DNA from 2 places in the Peribacillus sp. N1 genome. Region 1 is predicted to be linked to the other one. Evidence: riboswitches for the same ligand, from Rfam matches in the RefSeq annotation. Region 1 holds a riboswitch; the other holds the start of a gene.
What was found. Region 1 has a riboswitch for glycine ahead of gcvT (glycine cleavage system aminomethyltransferase GcvT). Riboswitches for the same ligand answer to the same signal wherever they lie in the genome.
Positions count from the first base shown of each region.

Region 2: linked by a shared signal. The riboswitch ahead of ACYP5M_RS17040 (amino acid permease) and the one ahead of gcvT (glycine cleavage system aminomethyltransferase GcvT) in region 1 are both predicted to bind glycine.

Region 1 is NZ_BAAHZO010000001.1:1,713,076-1,723,472, forward strand. It holds gene gcvPB (aminomethyl-transferring glycine dehydrogenase subunit GcvPB) at 1-198, opposite strand, end outside; gene gcvPA (aminomethyl-transferring glycine dehydrogenase subunit GcvPA) at 191-1,537, opposite strand; gene gcvT (glycine cleavage system aminomethyltransferase GcvT) at 1,555-2,661, opposite strand; glycine riboswitch at 2,800-2,883, opposite strand; glycine riboswitch at 2,887-2,974, opposite strand; gene ACYP5M_RS08260 (DEAD/DEAH box helicase) at 3,351-5,039, shown strand; gene ACYP5M_RS08265 (YqhG family protein) at 5,017-5,814, shown strand; gene ACYP5M_RS08270 (YqzE family protein) at 5,861-6,046, opposite strand; gene comGG (competence type IV pilus minor pilin ComGG) at 6,154-6,540, opposite strand; gene comGF (competence type IV pilus minor pilin ComGF) at 6,533-7,015, opposite strand; gene ACYP5M_RS08285 (hypothetical protein) at 6,963-7,301, opposite strand; gene comGD (competence type IV pilus minor pilin ComGD) at 7,288-7,731, opposite strand; gene comGC (competence type IV pilus major pilin ComGC) at 7,739-8,050, opposite strand; gene comGB (competence type IV pilus assembly protein ComGB) at 8,127-9,161, opposite strand; gene comGA (competence type IV pilus ATPase ComGA) at 9,145-10,230, opposite strand; gene ACYP5M_RS08310 (Spx/MgsR family RNA polymerase-binding regulatory protein) at 10,327-10,397, opposite strand, start outside.
Region 2 is NZ_BAAHZO010000004.1:248,183-258,579, reverse strand. It holds gene ACYP5M_RS17070 (biotin transporter BioY) at 1-288, shown strand, start outside; gene bioD (dethiobiotin synthase) at 267-974, shown strand; gene bioA (adenosylmethionine--8-amino-7-oxononanoate transaminase) at 971-2,353, shown strand; gene ACYP5M_RS17055 (hypothetical protein) at 2,737-2,949, shown strand; gene ACYP5M_RS17050 (FAD-binding oxidoreductase) at 3,038-4,387, opposite strand; gene ACYP5M_RS17045 (amino acid permease) at 4,748-6,136, opposite strand; glycine riboswitch at 6,639-6,717, shown strand; gene ACYP5M_RS17040 (amino acid permease) at 6,924-8,267, shown strand; gene ACYP5M_RS17035 (DUF3311 domain-containing protein) at 8,539-8,739, shown strand; gene ACYP5M_RS17030 (sodium:solute symporter family protein) at 8,736-10,214, shown strand; gene ACYP5M_RS17025 (hypothetical protein) at 10,352-10,397, opposite strand, start outside.

The DNA of each region.
Region 1 (10,397 bases):
CCGTTTGGAGAGTGCTGTATAGTGACGCATGATATCCAGTTCGGACACCTCAGGCAGTTCTGCCTCTTCTTCACGGATGTAGTCGGCAGGAAGAATTTCTTCGAGCGGAATAGTTGCAACATCCATTTCTGGCAGACTGTACCCGATTCGACCGGAAGTACTGATTTCAAAAATGAGTGATTGATCTTGATTATTCATGTTGATCCCCCAATTCCTGCGCAAGTGCATCAATTTCTTCTTTTGTTCTAAGTTCAGTTACCGCAACCAGCATATGGTCTTTCAGCTCAGGATAAACCGTCCCTAAATCAAAGCCGCCGATCATCCCTTTTTCAAAAAGGCTTTTATTGATCTCTGAAAACGAAGCAGGCAGTTTAATGATAAATTCATTGAACGAAGGACCGTCGAATATCACTTCCACCCCTACTGCCATAATTGCTTTTTTCGCATAATGTGCTTTTTGAATATTTTGCACGGCCATTTCCTTGACACCCTTTTTCCCAAGGGCGGTCATTGCAACAGAAGCTGCCAACGCATTCAAAGCTTGATTGGAACAAATGTTGGATGTGGCCTTGTCACGGCGAATGTGCTGTTCACGAGCTTGTAGCGTTAGTACAAATCCCCTTTTACCATTTTCATCCACGGTTTGACCGACGAGTCGGCCCGGAACTTTCCGAACAAGTTTATTAGTAACCGCAAAATATCCACAATGAGGTCCACCGAATGCCGCTGGAATGCCGAATGGCTGAGCATCCCCCGTTACGATATCTGCACCGAGTGCACCAGGGGATGTCAAAGCTCCCAATGCAAGCGGATTACTGGAAACGATAAACATGGATTTGACGCCATGAATGATTTCTTCCATTTCCTTCAATGGCTCGATCCGGCCAAAAAAGTTCGGATATTGCACGATCACTCCTGCAATGTCCTCATTCGCCAATTCCTTTAAAGCAGCTAAGTCCGTCACACCGTCTTTATAAGGAATTTCGATCACTTCCACGCGTTGCCCTTTCGCATATGTCTTCACGACTTCTCTTGATTCAGGATGAACGGTTCCTGAAATGAGAATCTTCTTGCGGCGTGTCTGTCCTGAAGCAAGCATGGCTGCTTCAGCCAGCGCTGTCCCGCCGTCATACATGGAGGAGTTAGCCACATCCATGCCCGTCAATTCACATATCATCGTTTGATATTCAAAGATTGCTTGAAGCTCTCCCTGTGAAATTTCAGGCTGATAGGGTGTATAAGCCGTGTAAAATTCAGAACGGGATAGAACATGATCGACGATGACCGGTGCATAATGGTCATAGACACCCGCACCAAGGAAGGAAGCATAGTTTTTAAGATCCGCATTCTTGGCAGCAAGCCTTGATAACTCTTTCATTAATGCTGGTTCCGATTTAGCAGGCTTGATATCGTATTCTCCTTGAAAACGAACGCTCTCAGGGATATCATTGAAAAGTTCTTCAGCAGTGGATACCCCTATCGCTTTCAGCATTTCTTGTTTATCTTGCTCTGTCATGGGTAAATAACGATGTTTCATCTAATGACCATTCCCCTCTATTTACGTGGTTTTTTATAAAAAGGTGTTTGTATTATAACGGCTTTCAAACGTTTGGAACGGATCTCCACTTCGACTTCCGCATCCAGCACTGAAAATTCCTTATCGATAAGTACCAAACCCACGTTTTTCTTCAACGTTGGTGATTGGGTACCGGTCGTGACCTCGCCAATGACTTTATCACCGCTGTAGACCTTATACCCATGACGTGGAATGCCACGGTCTATCATTTCAATTCCCACAAGCTTGCGAGGAGCTCCTTTCTCCTTTTGCTCAGCAAGAACGGCTTTCCCGAAAAAATCAACTTCCTTATCGACTTTTACTGCAAAACCAATCCCGGCTTCTATCGGGGTGATGTCTGCTGAAAGCTCCTGCCCATACAACGGCAGTTTCGCTTCAAAACGCAGGGTATCACGAGCACCTAAACCAATCGGCTGAACTCCCTCTTCGTTTCCGGCATCCATAATCGCCTTCCAAAGGGCTGGACCATTTTCACTGTCACTATATATCTCAAAGCCATCCTCACCAGTGTATCCAGTACGGGATACCATCGTGGAGATACCGTTAATCATGACATTTTCCTTGAACTTGAAAAATCCAATTTCACTTAAAGCTGTATTTCCCGATAGTTTTTGTAAAATCTTCTCTGCAGATGGTCCTTGAAGTGCCAGCTGTGTATAGTCACTAGATACATTCTTGATTTGGACATCTTCCGATAAATGAGCTTGCAGCCAATTGAAATCTTTTTCTGTGTTCGCTGCATTGACCACGAGCAGATAGTCATCCTCAGCCCTTTTATACACGATGAGATCATCAACCGTGCCTCCGTTTTCATAACACATGGCGGAATATTGGGCACCGCCCTGTTTCAGCTTTGCTATATCATTAGTCAGCATCTTTTGTAAAAAGGAAAGGCTCCCAGGACCCTTAACATCGACTTCACCCATATGGGAAACATCGAATAACCCCGCTTTTGTACGTACGGCTTCATGTTCGTCCTTTATACCCGAAAATTGGACAGGAAGTTCCCAGCCGCCAAAATCAATCGTTTTACCTCCGTATTCACGATAAACCTCAAATAGTGGTGTTCTTTTTAAATCGGTCAAAAAATGACCCCCTTCAGATTTTTTTAAATTAATTGGCTTCATTATCAAAAGCTTCTTGTCATTACGCATCAGATATATCCTGATTCATGATGTGAAAAAAGCACAAAAAAGGACAGAGAAAGCCCGTTTGAGCTTTTTCTCTGTCCTGAAACCTGAAAGTTTACCTATGTAATAGGTTTTCCCCTTTGGTGGCCGTCCCAAAACGGGCGGCGCTCTCCAGAGTTGCGTCCAATAAGAGTTCTTTTGCCTGAGAGATTCACTGCTAAGTTTGCTCCTTCGGCGCTACATCCGTAGTCTCTCCCCTTATCTTCACCCGCATATAAATGGTCTACCAATGAAAGGAAGCGAATAAGCCACCAAACATCGGTAAAACCTCTGAGCATCGTGGAATGCATTCTCTGCCAATTCTCCTGAAACCTCAGAAACCGTTTGATTGGTCTCCTTCAGTAATCTTGGATAAATTAGAAGCCTATAGCCCATACTAAGAAAACGCGAACTGCAAAATCGATGTACAAAGATTCTTTGTAGCGTTGGGAAATTGGAATTTTCTAAATATACTTATATCCTACCCTAAGAAACTTATCTCTGCAATATCTTTTGAAGAGAAATATTTTTCTTACTTCACATATGAAATGTTCGGGTTTTGACCTTTTATTAAGGAAAATATGATTTAAGAGGGAGTTATTTCTATGAAAATCAATATATCCTTTAATTCTGAATGGAATGACGAGTTTCTGCAAAAGATGGAAAATGACGGTCCATGGGGAAACTGGGAGCTTTATAAGCTCGCGGTTCAAATGGAGGAAAATCTTATCATCCCTGATTTTGAAGGTTTACAGGCGCCCAAGCACCTTCCGCAGTTAACCCCGCTTCCCCATCAATTGGAAGCAGCCAAGCAAGTGGTGGAAAAGATGAATGGAAAGGCCATTTTAGCTGATGAGGTAGGGCTCGGAAAAACAATTGAAGCTGGATTGATCCTAAAAGAGTATATGATTAGGGGCCTTGTAAAAAAAGTTTTGATCCTTGTTCCGGCTTCCCTTGTCACACAATGGGCTTTTGAATTGAATACCAAGTTTCATATACCGGCAGTCGTTCAGAGAAAAAGCTATGTTTGGGACTCCTGTGATGTGGTCATTTCATCCATTGATACAGCGAAACGAGCTCCACATCGAGATATCATTTTCAAGCAGGAATACGACTTCATCATTATTGATGAAGCTCATAAACTTAAAAATAATAAGACGAAGAACTATGAATTCGTCCAAAATCTGAAAAAGAAATTTTGTTTACTCCTGACAGCCACTCCGATTCAAAATAAAGTCGAGGAAATTTTCCACCTCGTTTCGTTATTGAAACCAGGCCACTTGGGAAATGCCTCACTTTTTTCAGAAAAGTATAAAGGGAAAGGCCGGAACATAATTGAAGATGAACACCTAAAGGAACTTGTCAACACTGTCATGATTCGAAACCGGCGGGCCGATACTGGCATTGAATGGACAAAACGGCATGTGGAGACCATCACCATTGAATTTTCTCCAACGGAACAAGCATTGTACGATGCTGTTTCCAAATTCAAACCTATTTCGGATGGTTCTAAAGGAAGCGCCTTTTCGGCTCTCACTCTCCAAAGGGAAGCATGCAGCAGCAGAGAGGCGGTCTTTTATACATTAAAGAATATGAAAAATAAATATGATCAGCCTTCCCCTGACTTTTTGGCAAAGCTTGATGATTTATTTTCTAAAGTGAATGAAACGGTTCAGAACTCAAAGGCTGAAAAAGCTTTGGAACTGATCAAGAAAATTGATGATAAAGTCATTATCTTTACCGAATACCGGGCGACTCAGCTATATCTACAATGGTACCTACAGCAGAATGGAATTTCTTCAGTTCCTTTCCGAGGCGGTTTTAAGCGCGGAAAGAAAGACTGGATGCGAGAATTATTCCAAAAAAATATACAGGTATTGATTGCAACAGAAGCTGGCGGGGAAGGGATAAACCTTCAGTTTTGCCATCACTTGATTAATTTTGACCTGCCATGGAACCCGATGAGGCTCGAACAGAGAATCGGACGGATACACCGCCTTGGTCAGGAAGAAGATGTGATGATTTATAACTTTGCCACGAAAAATACAGTGGAAGAACATATTCTAAAGTTACTATATGAAAAAATAAATTTATTCGAGAAAGTAATCGGCGAATTGGATGATATTCTAACCAAACTGGATATTAACAACATTGAAGAATATTTGATTGATGTAGTCGGCGAATCCAAAACAGAGGGCGAAATGAAAATCAAGATGGATAATTTTTCATCGTTAATCCAATTCGCCCAATCAATGAAGGAAGGTGAGGTTCATGCAGCAACGGGAAATTCATGATTTTTTAATAACTTACTTTAAAGCCAATGATTGTGAAATACTGGATAATGCACCAACCCACCTTACAGTCCAATTGACGATTGATATGGATAAAGAATTAATGAACAGACCCTTTTATTGGCATTATCTAGAAAAAACAGGCGGCGTTCCAAACCTAGCACAGATGACTTTCATTACCGATCCAGAACTAGCTCCATCCGATTTAAAGGGAGAAATGATTCATTTTGGCTCCCCACGCCTTCACCAGATTATTCAATCTACCAAAAAGCTGGCAGGATATACTAGACTTTTTGAGGATACCCCTCCATCAAAAGGGGGAAATAATCCTTTGTTTCCTTGGCTGACCCTGAATGTGAAAATATCCTATCAATGCGATCGTAAAAAGGATACCTTCATGTCGATCGGTTTGAATTTAATCTCAGGTGAGATCATGGAAAGGTTTCACCATCGGGTTTTACCGATAAAGGTCACCCCCAAAATACCGGATTACTCCTTTACGCTTTCACCGCTCATCATGCCCAAGAGCGGATTGGCAAGACTGGATACATACATCAGGACCAGTTTCGAGGATGATGACCATTCCTGGGCAGAGGAAGCAATGCTTCGCTGGCAGAATGACTTGAATTTATTGGAGCATTTTTACAAGGATATGGAAGAAAAAAGTGAGAGCTATTTTACCGAAAAAGATGCCTTAAAAGCTCAATATGAACCCAACATCCGAATATCCATCATCAACGGAGGGTTATTTTACCTTTCTGATAGGGCATTGGGATAAGTAAGAACAATAAAAAAACAGATGCCCTAAATTCAGGACATCTGTTTTATTTTTTGATATTTTTCCTTACGAACATCGACAAAGCAAAAGGGACAATGCCAAACCAATGGGACATACCATGATTTTTATCCTCTTTTCTGTGACGGCGCTTTTCTTTTCGTTCTTTTTTCGTCAGATTAAAATACTCGACAAGCTGCTGAGTCAGATATTTAATATAAGCGTTTGTAGACATATAAAATAATCACCCTATGCAAAGTATGCCCCGTTTACGCAGCTTTTATTCCTTTGCTTGTTCCCTGAACACGTGTACCTGACTTAAAAGAATGTTGATTTTGCGTATTAAATAGCCTGCTTTTCCAACCATTCTTTCACTTCCCCCGCTTCTTTATCATATTGAATGATGACCCTTCCCTCGCGGTCATTTTTAGTCGTGGAAGAGAACTCGATATAGACATAAGGACCTTCTTCTTTCATTACGGAATACCGCACCACACCATTAGGGTATGAAATTTCCCCCTGGATGATTTTTGGGATCTCTTCGCCCCACTCTGCCGTCACATCCTTGATTGCTAAATGGACAAGATGGTCCGCCACAAGCGATTCTTCCACTTCTTTATAAAATTTTTTATCAATGATAAACTGATCGATCATTAGTATCGTGAACATGATGAAAACACTCGCTACAATCATGACCATCGGGAAAACGACTCCTTTTTGATTATTCATCGACTTTCGTGACATTCCTAAAGAAAGGATGAAATCTTCGACTGAAAGTAGTCCCTGCTTTATCCGTTATATTTATAACAATGACACTGCCATCCTTCTCAACCTGGAATTTCGAAATGTTCTGTAAGATGACCTCATGCCCCATACCATTCACTCGTCTTCGGACCTTATCTTCATATTGTTCAAACGATGATAATTGTTCATCTGAAAGCATCAAATATAATTTATTTCCCATTACATCCTGAGCTTTGGAACTCCGGACCTCCTGCTTCATTTGCATGGTAAAGACCTCCCACTCTTTAGGATGCAATTTATCAACGGACCCCATCTGGGTGTGAATGATTGAAAAAAGCTGTAGAACAAAAAGGGACGTCGTCATTAATATCATTAAAGAAAAAAGCATTTCGATCATCGTAAAGCCATCATTTTTTCGCAGCATCACAAATGGATTCATGATTACCCGATTCATCTTCATAACGTACACACCCTTCAATCATCCCCGGGAAATCCCCATTGTCCTTCCAAACCAATTCATAGGATCTTCTTTTGTAAATGATTTCCTGACCAATTGCTTGTATTTCCCCATCCATGAACGCCGTCAATCTTTCATATAATAAATGGTGGGCTTCTGTCCTTACGGCAATATCTTTCCGATGCGTCATTAACTCTTCAAGAATCGGTAAAATGGCAAGTACCAGGAAAATACAAATGGAAAATGCGGCCATCAGCTCAAGGTAAACGTAACCTTTACAATTTCTCAATCCTGAACCTCCCTTTACCGATATTGAGGACCAATTTGTACATTCCTTTTGACGTATCAATCATAATCGTTCCGGCTTTTGAAGCATTTCCATACTGATTAAAATGGAAGCTAAACCCCAAAGTGCCACTTAAAAACTGAATATCCTTTGGTATGCTCCTCTCTAGAACGATCCCTTCCTTATAAGATGACACGGTATAAACCTTTTTGGCATTATTAATATGAAGGTAGATCAAGCTCTCATGACTGATGGCATACTGCTGTGCATAGAAGATATCTTCATGGAATTGAGAAAGAAATAGCCTATTTTCCATGCCTTTAGTGAAGCTAGGATATAGATTAGGACCGATGGAAATCAGTAGTACAAAAATAACGAGGACAATAAGGATTTCAGATAATGTATACCCCCCATTGGACTGCCGTATATTCACTCCTCTCCTACTCAACGACCGTTATCTTTCCTTTACTATCCAAACTAATATCATCCCCATTAGGACAGGATGTCTGTTTGAGATAGCCTTGACTTTCCAATTCACCGATACTTCCGGGCAGTTTAGCATTATCGATCTCATAGGCCTGTACCTGTGCTTGGGCCATCTTCACGAATGCTTCACAACCTTTGGACTGAATCGTAGATTGGTTCTTTGTGATATTGGGGATTGTTATAATCAAAAGGATGGAAATTACCAGTAAAACAATAAGCATTTCAATTAGTGTAAACCCACGTTCATTCATCACGTTCTTCAACATATCCATCATGCTCCTGAACCACCTGAATACTAGATGGCTTCGAGCATTTTCACCTCCGGAATACAATAATAAAATCCTATATACTTTCGAGCAGTGAGAACATCGGCAGCAAAACCGCCAAATAAATGGACACGATCAACAGACCTATCAGTGAAAACATGAGAGGCTGAATGATTTTTAAGATTGCATTCATTCTCTCTTCAATTTTCTCCAGTATAAAACGACTGTAATGAAGTAGCTCCGCATCAAGTCTGCCATATTTTTGACCATTTGCAGCGACCACCGGCAAATTACCATCAAAATATGGAAGCTCCCGAAAAATCAATTCAAGTGATCTGCCCTCAATCAGATCATCCTTAATGATATTGCATAGTTTTTGGTAAAAGGGCTGCTGTTGGTTTATCGAGAATAATTTAATGCTATCGTTAATCGATAGCCCTCCGGAGAGTAAGCCACTTAATTGGCTTGCAAAAAAATAAGTTTCGTATAATTTGATGAAGTTCCCGAATATCGGAATTCTCATCAAAATCCTCCGCTGCCTTAATGGGCACAATCCGTTAAACCAAAATCGTTTGAGTACATACAAGAATAGGAGCAATCCGAGTAAAAAGAAGGGGAGTGCTGGAAGAATGAATGTGGAAGCTGATATTAATCTCAAGAGTGTATGCTGATCGACATCCATCGTGAAATAGATTGTCTGGAATTTAGGAAGGAGAACACTCTGAAGAATATAAAAAACAATACCTACAAAAAGGACTAAGAACACAGGATACACCATTAACTTTTTTACTTTATCCATATCCTCGGTTCTTTTCTTCCAATATCGCCCTCCTTCTTTCAACGCCCGTTCCAGGTCGCCGTATTGTTCTCCATAAAATATATAACTTACAAGCTGCGGATGAAAATTCAGATGGGTCAGCACCAAGTGCAGCGGGAAACCGTTCCTTAAATCGGCTTTAGCCTGAGTGAAGTCTTCCGCTTTCTTCTTTGATTCCTGAAATTCAAGAAAATGCAGAGCCTCCGCCAAGGGATAACCATGCTTCAATAATTCACCTAGCTTCGAAATAAAAACCGCCTGCTCTTTTACCCTCCATTTACTTATTGGTTTCATGGTATACCAGCCGTTCATATTCCTCTGAATCCACATAGCCCATCGCAACCGCTTTTCCAATTTCATCCTTCAATTGGCGGTAGCTGACCGTTGCCATTCCTTTTTCATCTCCCATTATCCTGAGAACCTCAGCCAGGCTTTTTCCATAGAGCAATTCATATACACTGGCCCTTTTATTCCTGGCAGTCATCTTGCAAGCAAAAGTACAGTCCCCTTTACATGGAAGACATCGCAATTCAACCAGCCGCTGTGCTGTCACGCCAATCAAGCTCTGTTCAACCTCAAGCAAGCTGACACCAAATTCCAGTAACCTGGAGATGGCGCCCTTGGCATCCCTTGTATGCATGGTTGTAAGTATCAAATGACCGGTTAAAGCGGCACGCACTGCAATTTTGGCAGTTTCTGCATCCCTGACTTCCCCAACCATGATCACGTCGGGGTCATGCCTCAGGACGGCTTTTAGACCGACAGAATACGTAATGCCCGCCTTTTCATTGATTTGGACTTGCAGTACCTTTTCGGATACATTTTCAATGGGATCTTCAAGTGTAATGATATTTCGATTGATCATTTCGTAGGCATGGTGAAGCAGGGAATATAATGTCGTGGTTTTTCCACTGCCAGTCGGACCGGTAAATATGAGCATGCCATGGGAATGCTTCAGGAGTGCAATCAATTTTTGGACGGTATTTGGAAATAAGGATAACTGTTCGAGAGGAAGGATATTCTGTTGGGGTATTAAGCGGATGACCAAACTTTCAAGATGGGCAGTGGGTAAAGTGGAAAGGCGGAGCCCGACAACCTGGTTAGCCAAATTAATGGTGAGGGCACCACTCTGGGGCCTCCTTTTCTCCCCTATATCCATCGAGGCAAGGAACTTCAAATGAGCGATCAGCCTTTCAGCTTCAAAGAATGATAATGTTTCCTGGGGTACAAGCTTATTGTCTATCCTGAATTGGATGAGAGGTCCCTCCCTCCGAAAAAAAATGTGGATATCCGATGCAGATTCCTGAATGGCACGGGTTAATATTTTTTCTGCGGTCTTTTCAATCGATATCAATTCATTCATCACCTCCTATATTTCTTGTTGTAAGGATTCGACAATCCACGACAAATTCCTGCTCCAGTATAAAAAAAATTCCCGAAAAGAACTTCGAGAATCATCTTACATGCTCACTTTCAATTCAAGCCTTTGGGAAACCAAATTTCTTAAAGCGTCTACATTATGACCTATCA
Region 2 (10,397 bases), on a different contig from region 1:
AACCGGTTTTCCCTCTCCACGATTCGTTCCATATTCTTTGCTAATGCCGCCTCTTTGCTGACAGTTTACCTTTTTGGCTGCATCTGGCTGTATGGTGCAATGAAGTGGATTGTGGAAACGCCGCTTTCAATCAACCAAACGATTCTTTACGGCTTCTTATTACCTGTACCCGGTGATCTACTGCTGTGCATTCTATGTGCTGTCATCATTCAACAAGTACGTCCGCGCATTGCAAGATATATAAACGTAAAGGAGCTGAATCATCCATGGGCCAAGCCTACTTTATAACCGGAACTGGCACGGATATTGGAAAGACCATCGTCACGAGCGCACTCTATCTGTCTCTTCAAACATTGGGAAAAAGCGTCACGATATTCAAACCATTCCAAACTGGAATCAATGAAGAAAATCATACATACCCGGATATATCTTGGTTTGAGCAGGAACTCGGTGTAAAGGATTCAGGGTTTTACACACTGAAACCGGAAACCTCCCCACATTTGGCGATTAAATTAACCGGTAGTCTTATCGATGAGAAGAAAGTCGTGGAAAGGGTTCATGAACTTGAGGAAATGTATGACATCGTATTAGTCGAGGGTGCTGGCGGATTGGCTGTCCCGCTCATTGAACGATCCGACGGTTTCTATATGACGGCGGATTTCATAAGAGATTGCGGAATGCCTGTCGTATTCGTATCTACAAGTGGTTTAGGCGCGATTCATAATGTCGTGACGACGCATTCGTATGCCCAAATCCATGATATATGCGTGAAAACCATTTTGTATAACCATTACCGGTCAGAGGACCCGATTCATAAAGACAATATCGAAACCATTGAAAAGCTGACTGGGCTGAATGGCCTCGCCTGCATTCCAACACTGGCGGATGTTAGAAAAGACTTGAGGATCTGCATCCTTGATTTACTTGGTGATCAAGATTATACCCAACAACTGAAAGAGGTGTTCCAAGCATGAACAGTCAGGATTTAGAGCAATGGGATAAGGAATATGTATGGCATCCGTTCACACAAATGAAAACGTATCGGGAAAGTAAACCACTGATCATCGAGCGCGGCGAAGGCAGCTACTTGATTGATGTGGATGGCAAACGCTATTTGGACGGCTATGCCTCATTATGGGTAAATGTGCACGGGCATAACGAGCCGGAATTAAACGGCGCCCTTATTGAACAAGTGAATAAGGTCGCGCACTCCACACTGCTGGGATCTGCAAATGTACCATCGATCTTACTGGCAAAAAAACTTGCAGAGATCACTCCTGGTCATTTATCGAAAGTCTTCTACTCTGACACTGGATCTGCTGCTGTGGAAATCGCCCTTAAAGTCGCTTATCAATATTGGCAGAATATCGATTCCGTCAAGCATCGGAATAAAAACAAATTCGTCTCCCTTGACGAAGCATACCATGGCGATACTGTCGGTGCCGTGAGTGTTGGCGGAATGGGTCTATTCCATAGAATCTTTAAGCCACTCTTATTTCAACGGATTTCCGCCCCTTCACCATATGCCTATCACATGACTGAGTATGGAGATCAAGAAGCAGTGAAAAACCATTGCTTGAAGGAACTGGAGAAGTTACTGCAAGAACAATCAGAGGAAATTGCAGGATTGATCATCGAACCGCTTGTGCAGGGCGCGGCAGGCATCATAACCCACCCGGCAGGCTTTTTGAAAGAAGTCGAACAATTATGCAGAAAGTACAACATCCTCTTAATTTGTGATGAGGTGGCCGTTGGATTCGGTCGAACCGGAACGATGTTTGCCTGCGAACAGGAAGATGTCGTTCCTGATATCATGTGTATGGGCAAAGGGATCACTGGGGGATATATGCCACTCGCAGCAACCATCATGAACGAGCAGATCTTTCAATCCTTCTTGGGAGAACGGGAAGAACATAAAACCTTCTATCACGGCCACACCTATACAGGAAATCAGCTAGCCTGTGCACTGGCCCTGAAGAATATCGAGCTAATGGAAAGCCGCAATCTCATTAAAGACATCCAGAAAAAATCAAAATACCTATCCGAAAAACTGCAAGCACTATACGAACTTCCGATAGTCGGCGATATCCGCCAGCGCGGCTTCATGATTGGAGTGGAAATCGTTAAAGACCGCCAAACAAAAGAAACGTTCACCCTCCAAGAAAATGTCGTTTCCGGAATCATCCATACAGCACGGGAAAATGGCCTGATCATTCGGGAACTTGGTCCAGTCATCACGATGATGCCGATCCTTTCCATGTCAGAAAAGGAACTCGATTTCATGGTCGAAACCGTCTACCGTGCCATTAAGGAAGTCTCCATTCATAAAGGATTGATTCCAGCAGCTAACTGATACACAAAGAACCGGAAGAGCAGAGCTCATCCGGTTCCTTCTATACTTTGTAGGGACTTCGTGAAGAATGATCACAGATATTACATTGTATTCAAGGAACGTAATACTATTTATGCAGATGAAAATTTAAGGATTCTAAGTAAATACCCCTAATGATTCCATTCTCTTTCTGCCCGTTTTTAAATCTTAAAAATGTACCTTTTACACGAATTTGGATTGTCCATAAATTTGGCATCGTTTATTTAAATGGCTTTTTTGCTTGTTTCAAAATTTCCCCAAGCTGCCCATCCTGTCTGCGTCATATATTTTTTCTCCTTATAAAAAAGAAAAGAAAGGTCATCCTAATGGAGTAATTCCAATAATGACATAAGGAGAGAAGCTACATGCCCCAACAACAAATCGATATCAATCAATTAAACCAAGCAAAAGCAAACGTTACCCTAACACAAACCTTACTTTCACAAGCAATTGAAAAATCTTCCTCTGATCCAACTTTGGCACAAGAAGCCATTAAACAAGCAGTTCAAGAAATCGCACAAGCACAGTCTTCCGTAAATCAGGTTTACAGTGCAGTTCAAGCTCAGCAAGCAGAATGATTTTGGGAAAATGAAAATAAAAGAGGCCTATCCCAATTGAGGAATAGGCCTTTTTAATAGCGAATGTTTTTGGTGCATCCAAGCTTTTTCAGACCCACTTCTTAAAAGGCGGTATACTTTGAGGGAATTTAAACGTATTGTATGGATCATATCTCGTTTTAACTTCCCGAAGCCGCTTGAAATTTTCTCCATAGTACGCAGTTGGCCAATCTTCGATGAGGATATCCGGCCAATTCACGTAGTCACCTGTAGTATATGGTGACAATGCGCATTTAAGTTCTTTGATCCACTGGATGTTTTGCCGCTCTTCTTCTGGATTCGTCCATGTAGCCAGATACTCCTGGGCGATGATGGCATCCCGATAATAAAAAGCCGTTTCATTTGGGGACACACGGCCAACTGCCCCTCCTAGGGATTGGTGCCAAATGGCTGCATTTTCATTTGGAGCGTTTTCCAGAAAATGCTTCATCGTCAAGATTGCTTGCCGTTGAAAAGGTTTTTCAATGAAGGACCCCGACCGCTTGCGATGGGCCGGTCGATTTCCACTTGGATCATTAAAGAATTGCACAGCATCAATATACGGGACTTCCTTTATCATGATATTTGTTGGAAAACCCGCTCTCGTCAAAGGCTTTAGAAGCTGCTGCAACCTATAAGATGGCCCAACAAATTCACCTTGAGCGATAATTTGGTTTACTTCCTTTGACTTGAATTCGATTTCTGAAGTTAAACACTCTTCAACTTGAGGGGCCCAATCCTGCCAGGCTTCAAACACCGCTTCAAAATCTTCCCATCCCCATGTGACGGAGAAAATCGATACCCTTGATACGGGGTGTACCCGAAAGGTAAGAGAAGTGACTATGCCAAAGTTTCCCCCTCCACCCCCGCAGCATGCCCAAAATAAATCACTATTAATTTTCCTATTTGCTTTAATAAGTTTGGCGCCCCTCTTTCCGCACGCCCTTACCATTTCTATTTCAAGCAAATTGTCACAAGTAAGTCCAAAGCGTCTCGATAACATGCCTATTCCACCGCCGAGCGTAAGGCCTACAAGACCAACACCGCTTTCGGTTCCAGCCGGAATCGTCGTGCCATACTTCCATAGCGTATTATATACTTGACCTAAATCAGCTCCGGCTTCGATTTTTGCAATCATTTTTTCACGGTTGACCTTGATATTGTACATTTCACTTATATCAATGATTAGACCGCCATTCACTAATGAAAAATTTTCATAACTATGCCTGCCGCTCCTAACCCGGAAAGGTGTATGATTTTCCCGGGCCCACTTCAATGAATTCAATACATCATTGGAATTCTGGCAAAACACAATGACCTTTGGAAATTTAGAAAAACTTAAGTTATTATTTATCCTGGCCTGCTCATACTCAGCATCATTAGGTGTAACGACCCGCCCGGTAAGTTTTGTTCTTTCCAAAATATAACCCCTTCCTCGGGTAAAGATGATGTTACATCCTATGAAAAAGTCTGTCAGGAAGACACATTCCATAAGCGTCCCCCTGCTGGCATCCCTTGTTACGGGGACTAATTAGCTTTACTCGTGAGATTCGCTGATTTACTCGTTAAATTCCGCTGTTTTACTCGAGTTTCTCAGCTTTACTCGTGAGTTTTGCCGTTTTACTCGTGAATTCCTCTGTTTTACTCGAGTTTCTCAGCTTCACTCGTAAGTTTCGCCATTTTACTCGTGAATTCCACCACTTCACTCCTGAATTCCAACAGTCACCAAAGACAAAAAAGCCCTTCTCGAATTAAGAGAAGGGCTTTCTGATAGAGTTTCTTATCCCGAAATTTCATCATCGGATTTAACATCCAATGGTGTTCGTTTATCCATTTTCAGCATGAAATAACTTGCTACGACCAAGGCTAGGAAAACGATCCCGACAACCAAGGAAATCCGGGTACTAGGATTGATCCACATACCGACCAGCACCATCAGTAAGAAGGCAATTGTCGCATAGTTACTGTAAGGGGCCAACGGCATCTTGAACGGATGTTTCTCCATTTCAGCGGCATTTACCTTTCTGAATTTAAGCTCACTGATAAGTAAGACAAACCATGGAATCATCCCGGGTAATACACTCGCACTGTACACATAAAGGAATAATTGCGGCGGTGCAAGGTAATTCAGGATAACCCCGATGCCCAATCCTAATAGTACAGCGATCGTACAATATGCCGGCACTCCATTTTTAGATACTTTAGCAAAGACTTTTGGAGCTTGGCCATTCAATGCAAGTGTGTAAAGCATACGCCCTGCACTGAAAATCCCACTGTTGCATCCAGACATTGCCGCTGTGATTACGACAAAATTGATGATTCCTGCTGCTGCTGTGATACCTATTTTAGCAAAGGTTGAAACGAATGGGCTTCCTAAGTCATCCAGTTGATCCCAAGGGAAGACTGTCACGATGACAAATATGGCACCAATATAGAAAATTAATATACGCCATATGATTGATTGGATAGCTTTTGTTACGGTCTTCCTTGGATCTTTCGCTTCTCCGGCTGTGATGCCGATAAGCTCAACGCCTTGATAGGATGCCACGACAAGGGAAAGCGCAAAGAAGAATCCTGTCCAGCCTCCCGTAAAGAAGCCGCCATTTTCCCATAGATTCGATAATCCAATCGCATCCCCGCCATTCCCTATTCCAAAGAAGATAAGGCCTAGGCCGGCAACGATCATCAATATGATCGTTATGATTTTTATAAGCGCAAACCAGAATTCAAATTCCCCGAAGGATTTAACTGAAATGAGGTTGGCCGCCCCCAAGATGATCATGGCGACCACACCTGGTATCCATGCCGGTAAATCCGGGAACCAATATTGCATATACAACCCAACCGCGATGATTTCGGACATTCCGACGATTACCCATTGAAACCAATTGCTCCAAGCAGTCATATAACCTGCCAAAGGATGTATATAGCTGCTCGCAAAGGTTGCAAAAGAACCTGTAGTCGGTTCTAAATAGAGCATCTCACCCATGGAACGCATGATGAAAAATATAAAAATACCTGCGATGGCATAAGCAAGCATTACAGAGGGCCCGGTCCATTTGATCGTGCTCGCCGATCCCATGAATAACCCGACACCGATGGTTCCGCCCAAAGCTATCATTTGAATGTGACGTGCTTCCAGCCCTCTCTTTAATTCCTTGTTCGACATGTTTAACTCCCCCAGATGCAATATCGGTAATGCTTTTCCATCCTTAACACGAACGACTCTCTATTAATTATTGCGGTTAGAAATGCTTTATCGAAAAAAATATCAATAACACTTCAATTATGTTTTCTTATCTTATAATAGTAAATATTCTGTAAAAATACAATTGTATTTTTGAAATAAACAGTTACCAAATATATCTTGGCAATTTCCCTTATCTAAAAATATCATTTCAAAAAAATGATGTTCAATATTTCATAATAGTGATCATCCAAAAAACAAATTTTTCAAGTACCTTAATAAAAATTAAGACCACTATAAAACTACAGCTATTGCCGTTTTCACTTCAAAAAAAACTTGTTGACCTTCCGAAAAATAGATGATAGAATTCCAATATTATTTTATAAGCATAATGAATGATTCAGCAGTGGTAGATTATCACTGACAACATTTATTCACAACCGCATACAAGCAAGCGATGAATGCTATGGATGACACTATAGCAGGAGCAGCTTCTGGAGAGACTGTACAAGGTGCAGCGCCGAAGGATTCACAATCTCAGGCAAAAGGACAGAAGAGTAACGAATGATAAAATTGTTATTCTGAACCCTTTAAGAGATTGGTATTATCCAATCTCTTTTTTTATTGTCCATTTTGTGGTTGGACTAAAAACAACAGCTTTAAAACCAATGGGAAAGGCAAGCTGGACGAAAAAATCAGTCCCTCTCTCCAAGACCATTCAGGTAAATTCATTCACTACCAAGACTATAAAAAGACGGGGGCGTAAGAATTGGCAAGACAAGAATTAAAAAGAGATTTAAAAAATAGACATGTACAACTGATCGCAATAGGAGGAACCATTGGCACCGGATTATTTTTAGGTTCCGGAAAAGCCATACAATTAGCAGGACCTTCCATTTTATTTTCCTATCTGATAATAGGGATTGCCTTGTTTTTTGTGATGAGGGCACTGGGGGAATTGCTCTTATCCAATGCAGGGTATACATCATTCACTGAATTTGCAACCGAATATGTCGGTCCATGGGCCGGCTTCGTGACAGGGTGGACATATTGGTTCTGTTGGATCATGACCGCAATGGCCGATATCATAGCTGTCGGCGTCTATATGCAATATTGGTTCGATATCCCTCAATGGATTCCGGCTCTAATATGCCTAGTCATTCTGTTAGGATTGAACCTTTTGACCGTTAAGTTATTTGGTGAATTGGAATTCTGGTTTGCCATCATTAAAGTAATCACGATCATCGCCTTGATCGTCGTGGGGATCATCCTTTTGATCATCGGCTTCAATACCAATAGCGGAACGGTTTCCCTAACGAACCTATGGAATCATGGGGGCATGTTCCCTAATGGCATTTCTGGATTCCTATTATCTTTACAGCTGGTCGTCTTCTCATTTGTCGGTGTCGAATTGGTCGGGGTTTCCGCAGCAGAAACGGCAAACCCGAGAAAGAACATTCCATCTGCCATCAATAAAATCCCTGTCCGGATTTTACTTTTCTATGTTGGTGCACTATTCGTCATTCTCTGCGTCAACCCATGGACACAACTGGATGCCACGAGCAGCCCATTTGTAGAGGTCTTTGCGTTAATCGGCATTCCTGTCGCTGCAGGGATCATCAACTTCGTCGTTTTGACATCCGCTGCTTCTGCATGCAACAGCGGTTTATTTTCAACGAGCCGAATACTTTATACGTTAAGCAGGAATGGCGAAGCCCCTGCTAAACTGGAAAAATTAAATAAACAGGCTGTTCCGAGCAATGCCTTATTAACATCCACAATCGTTGTATCAATAGGGGCATTATTAAGCAAACTGATACCTGAACATGCATTTACCGTCGTGACGACCATCAGTGCCATCTGTTTCATATGGGTATGGAGCATTATCTTGATTTCCCATATCAAATATTCGAAAACAAGGCCTGACCTAAGAGCGAAATCGACTTTCAAGGCTCCTTTTACACCCTTTGTCAATTACGCCATATTAGGATTATTCCTGTTCATCCTTATTGTTATGCTATTCGCTGAAGCTACACGACTATCACTGCTCTTGACCCCAATCTGGTTCATACTTTTGGTAATACTATATAATTCTCGGAAAAAATATAGCTAAAGGAAATAAAGCCTTGAACTCACTAAGAATTCAAGGCTTTATCTGTTTTATGAACATATCATTGTTCGGCTGTCTGCGCACAGTTGCTCAAATATATCAGGCAACTGCATTAAATTTTATATCAAAATAGTGTAAGCTAATATATATTATCGGACCTTTTCCGTCATGTATGAATTTTTCATCCCGGTTTGGTTCACCCATCCATCAGTGGCATTGAAGAATAAACCCCATTGGTGGGCGTTTCACTTTATTAAAACGGAGGGGTTTGTTTATGAAGATTATATATATTCTTACTCTAGTTCCTTTTATAGGCATACTAGGATTTCTGCCTTTTGTTAATAAAATAGAACCATATGTATTAGGGATGCCTTTCAATATGTTCTGGATGGCTATGTGGGTGGTCCTTACCTCTGCCATACTGGGCATCATGTATAAGCTGGATCCCAGGAATCGGGAAGGTGACCAGGAATGAATATTGCTCTCTTAATCATTTTAGCATTTTTACTTCTATCGATATTTTTAGGCATACGCTCTTCAAAAGGAAAAGATATGGACTTGGAACAATGGACGGTTGGCGGACGCGGTTTTGGTGCGATATTCGTCTTTCTGCTGATGGCCGGGGAAATCTATACGACCTTCTCCTTCCTTGGCGGCAGCGGCTGGGCTTATGGCAAGGGCGCACCCGCACTATATGTTCTAATTTACATTACTTTGTCTTACGTATTATCCTATTGGCTCCTACCGGAAATATGGAGATATGCCAAGGAAAATAAACTGATGTCCCAATCCGATTTCTTTGTAAGCAAATATAAGAGTCCCGGTTTAGGAATTTTGGCTGCACTTGTCGGTGTGGTGTCGATGATTCCAGTGATCGTCGTGCAGCTGAAAGGATTGGGGATCATTGTCTCAGAAGCATCTTATGGTGCCATCTCTATGTCTGAGGCAGTTTGGATGGGGGCGATCAGCCTTACCATTTATGTGATGATCTCCGGTATACACGGTTCAGTTTGGACAGCGGTCATTAAAGATATAATGATGGTCGCCATAATAGGATTTTTAGGGATTTATCTTCCGATTCATTACTTTGGCGGATTTCAGCCGATGTTTGAAGCGATTGATGCGGCCAAGCCTGGTTTTCTTAAGTTCCCAGATCAGGGACTTAGCGTATCATGGTTCATCTCCACGGTAATATTGCTCGTATTCGGTTTCTATATGTGGCCACAAGTTTTCAGCGCTGTTTATTCAGCACGCAGCGGCAAGGTATTTCGAAAAAATGCAATCATCAGCCCTTTATATACACTCATGCTGTTATTCGTCTTTTTTGTTGGGTTTACAGCAATATTGAAAGTGCCCGGCCTCGTTGGGGCAGATGCAGACCTGTCATTGCTGCGCCTTTCGATCGAGACCTTTGATCCATGGTTTATAGGCATAATCGGCGGAGCTGGATTATTGACTGCATTGGTGCCGGGATCCATGCTTTTGATGAGCGTCGCTACACTGCTCGCGAAAAACGTCTATAAGGAATTTGCACCTGCAGTATCCGATCGCCATGTCGTACGATTGGCAAAGTTCCTTGTTCCAGTCATCGCCCTTATAGCCGTCTACTTCACCTTAAACGGCGGCGAAACGATGTCAGCATTAATTCTTATGGGATACAGTCTAATCACACAGCTTTTCCCGTCCCTGCTCTTTAGTCTGAAAAGGAATAATCCGATCAATAAATTTGGCGCAATCTCCGGCATCATTTCAGGATTGGCCATCGTAATTTGCATTACACTCAGTCATTCGACAATAGGGACCTTGTTTCCATCCTTGCCGCAAGCAGCGAAAGATTTGAATGTGGGAATCATTGCATTGGCAGTCAATTTCATTGTGATGATCGCAGTAAGTCTGGCTTTCAGAAAGCAAGCGATTCAGTTGGAACCTAAATCCGTTAACGAAATATGAAGAAACTTTGAAACCGGTTATTTTGGATAAATAAACATCGGAGGGCTCAGTCAAAAGACTGAGCCTTCCTTATTATCGGCATCCAAGCATATTTCCTTTTTCTCAATATTGTTTATAGGAAACCTCATTTTAGACTATTAATCTTTTCTGTTTATAAACAAATCCCCTATTTTAACTAATAAA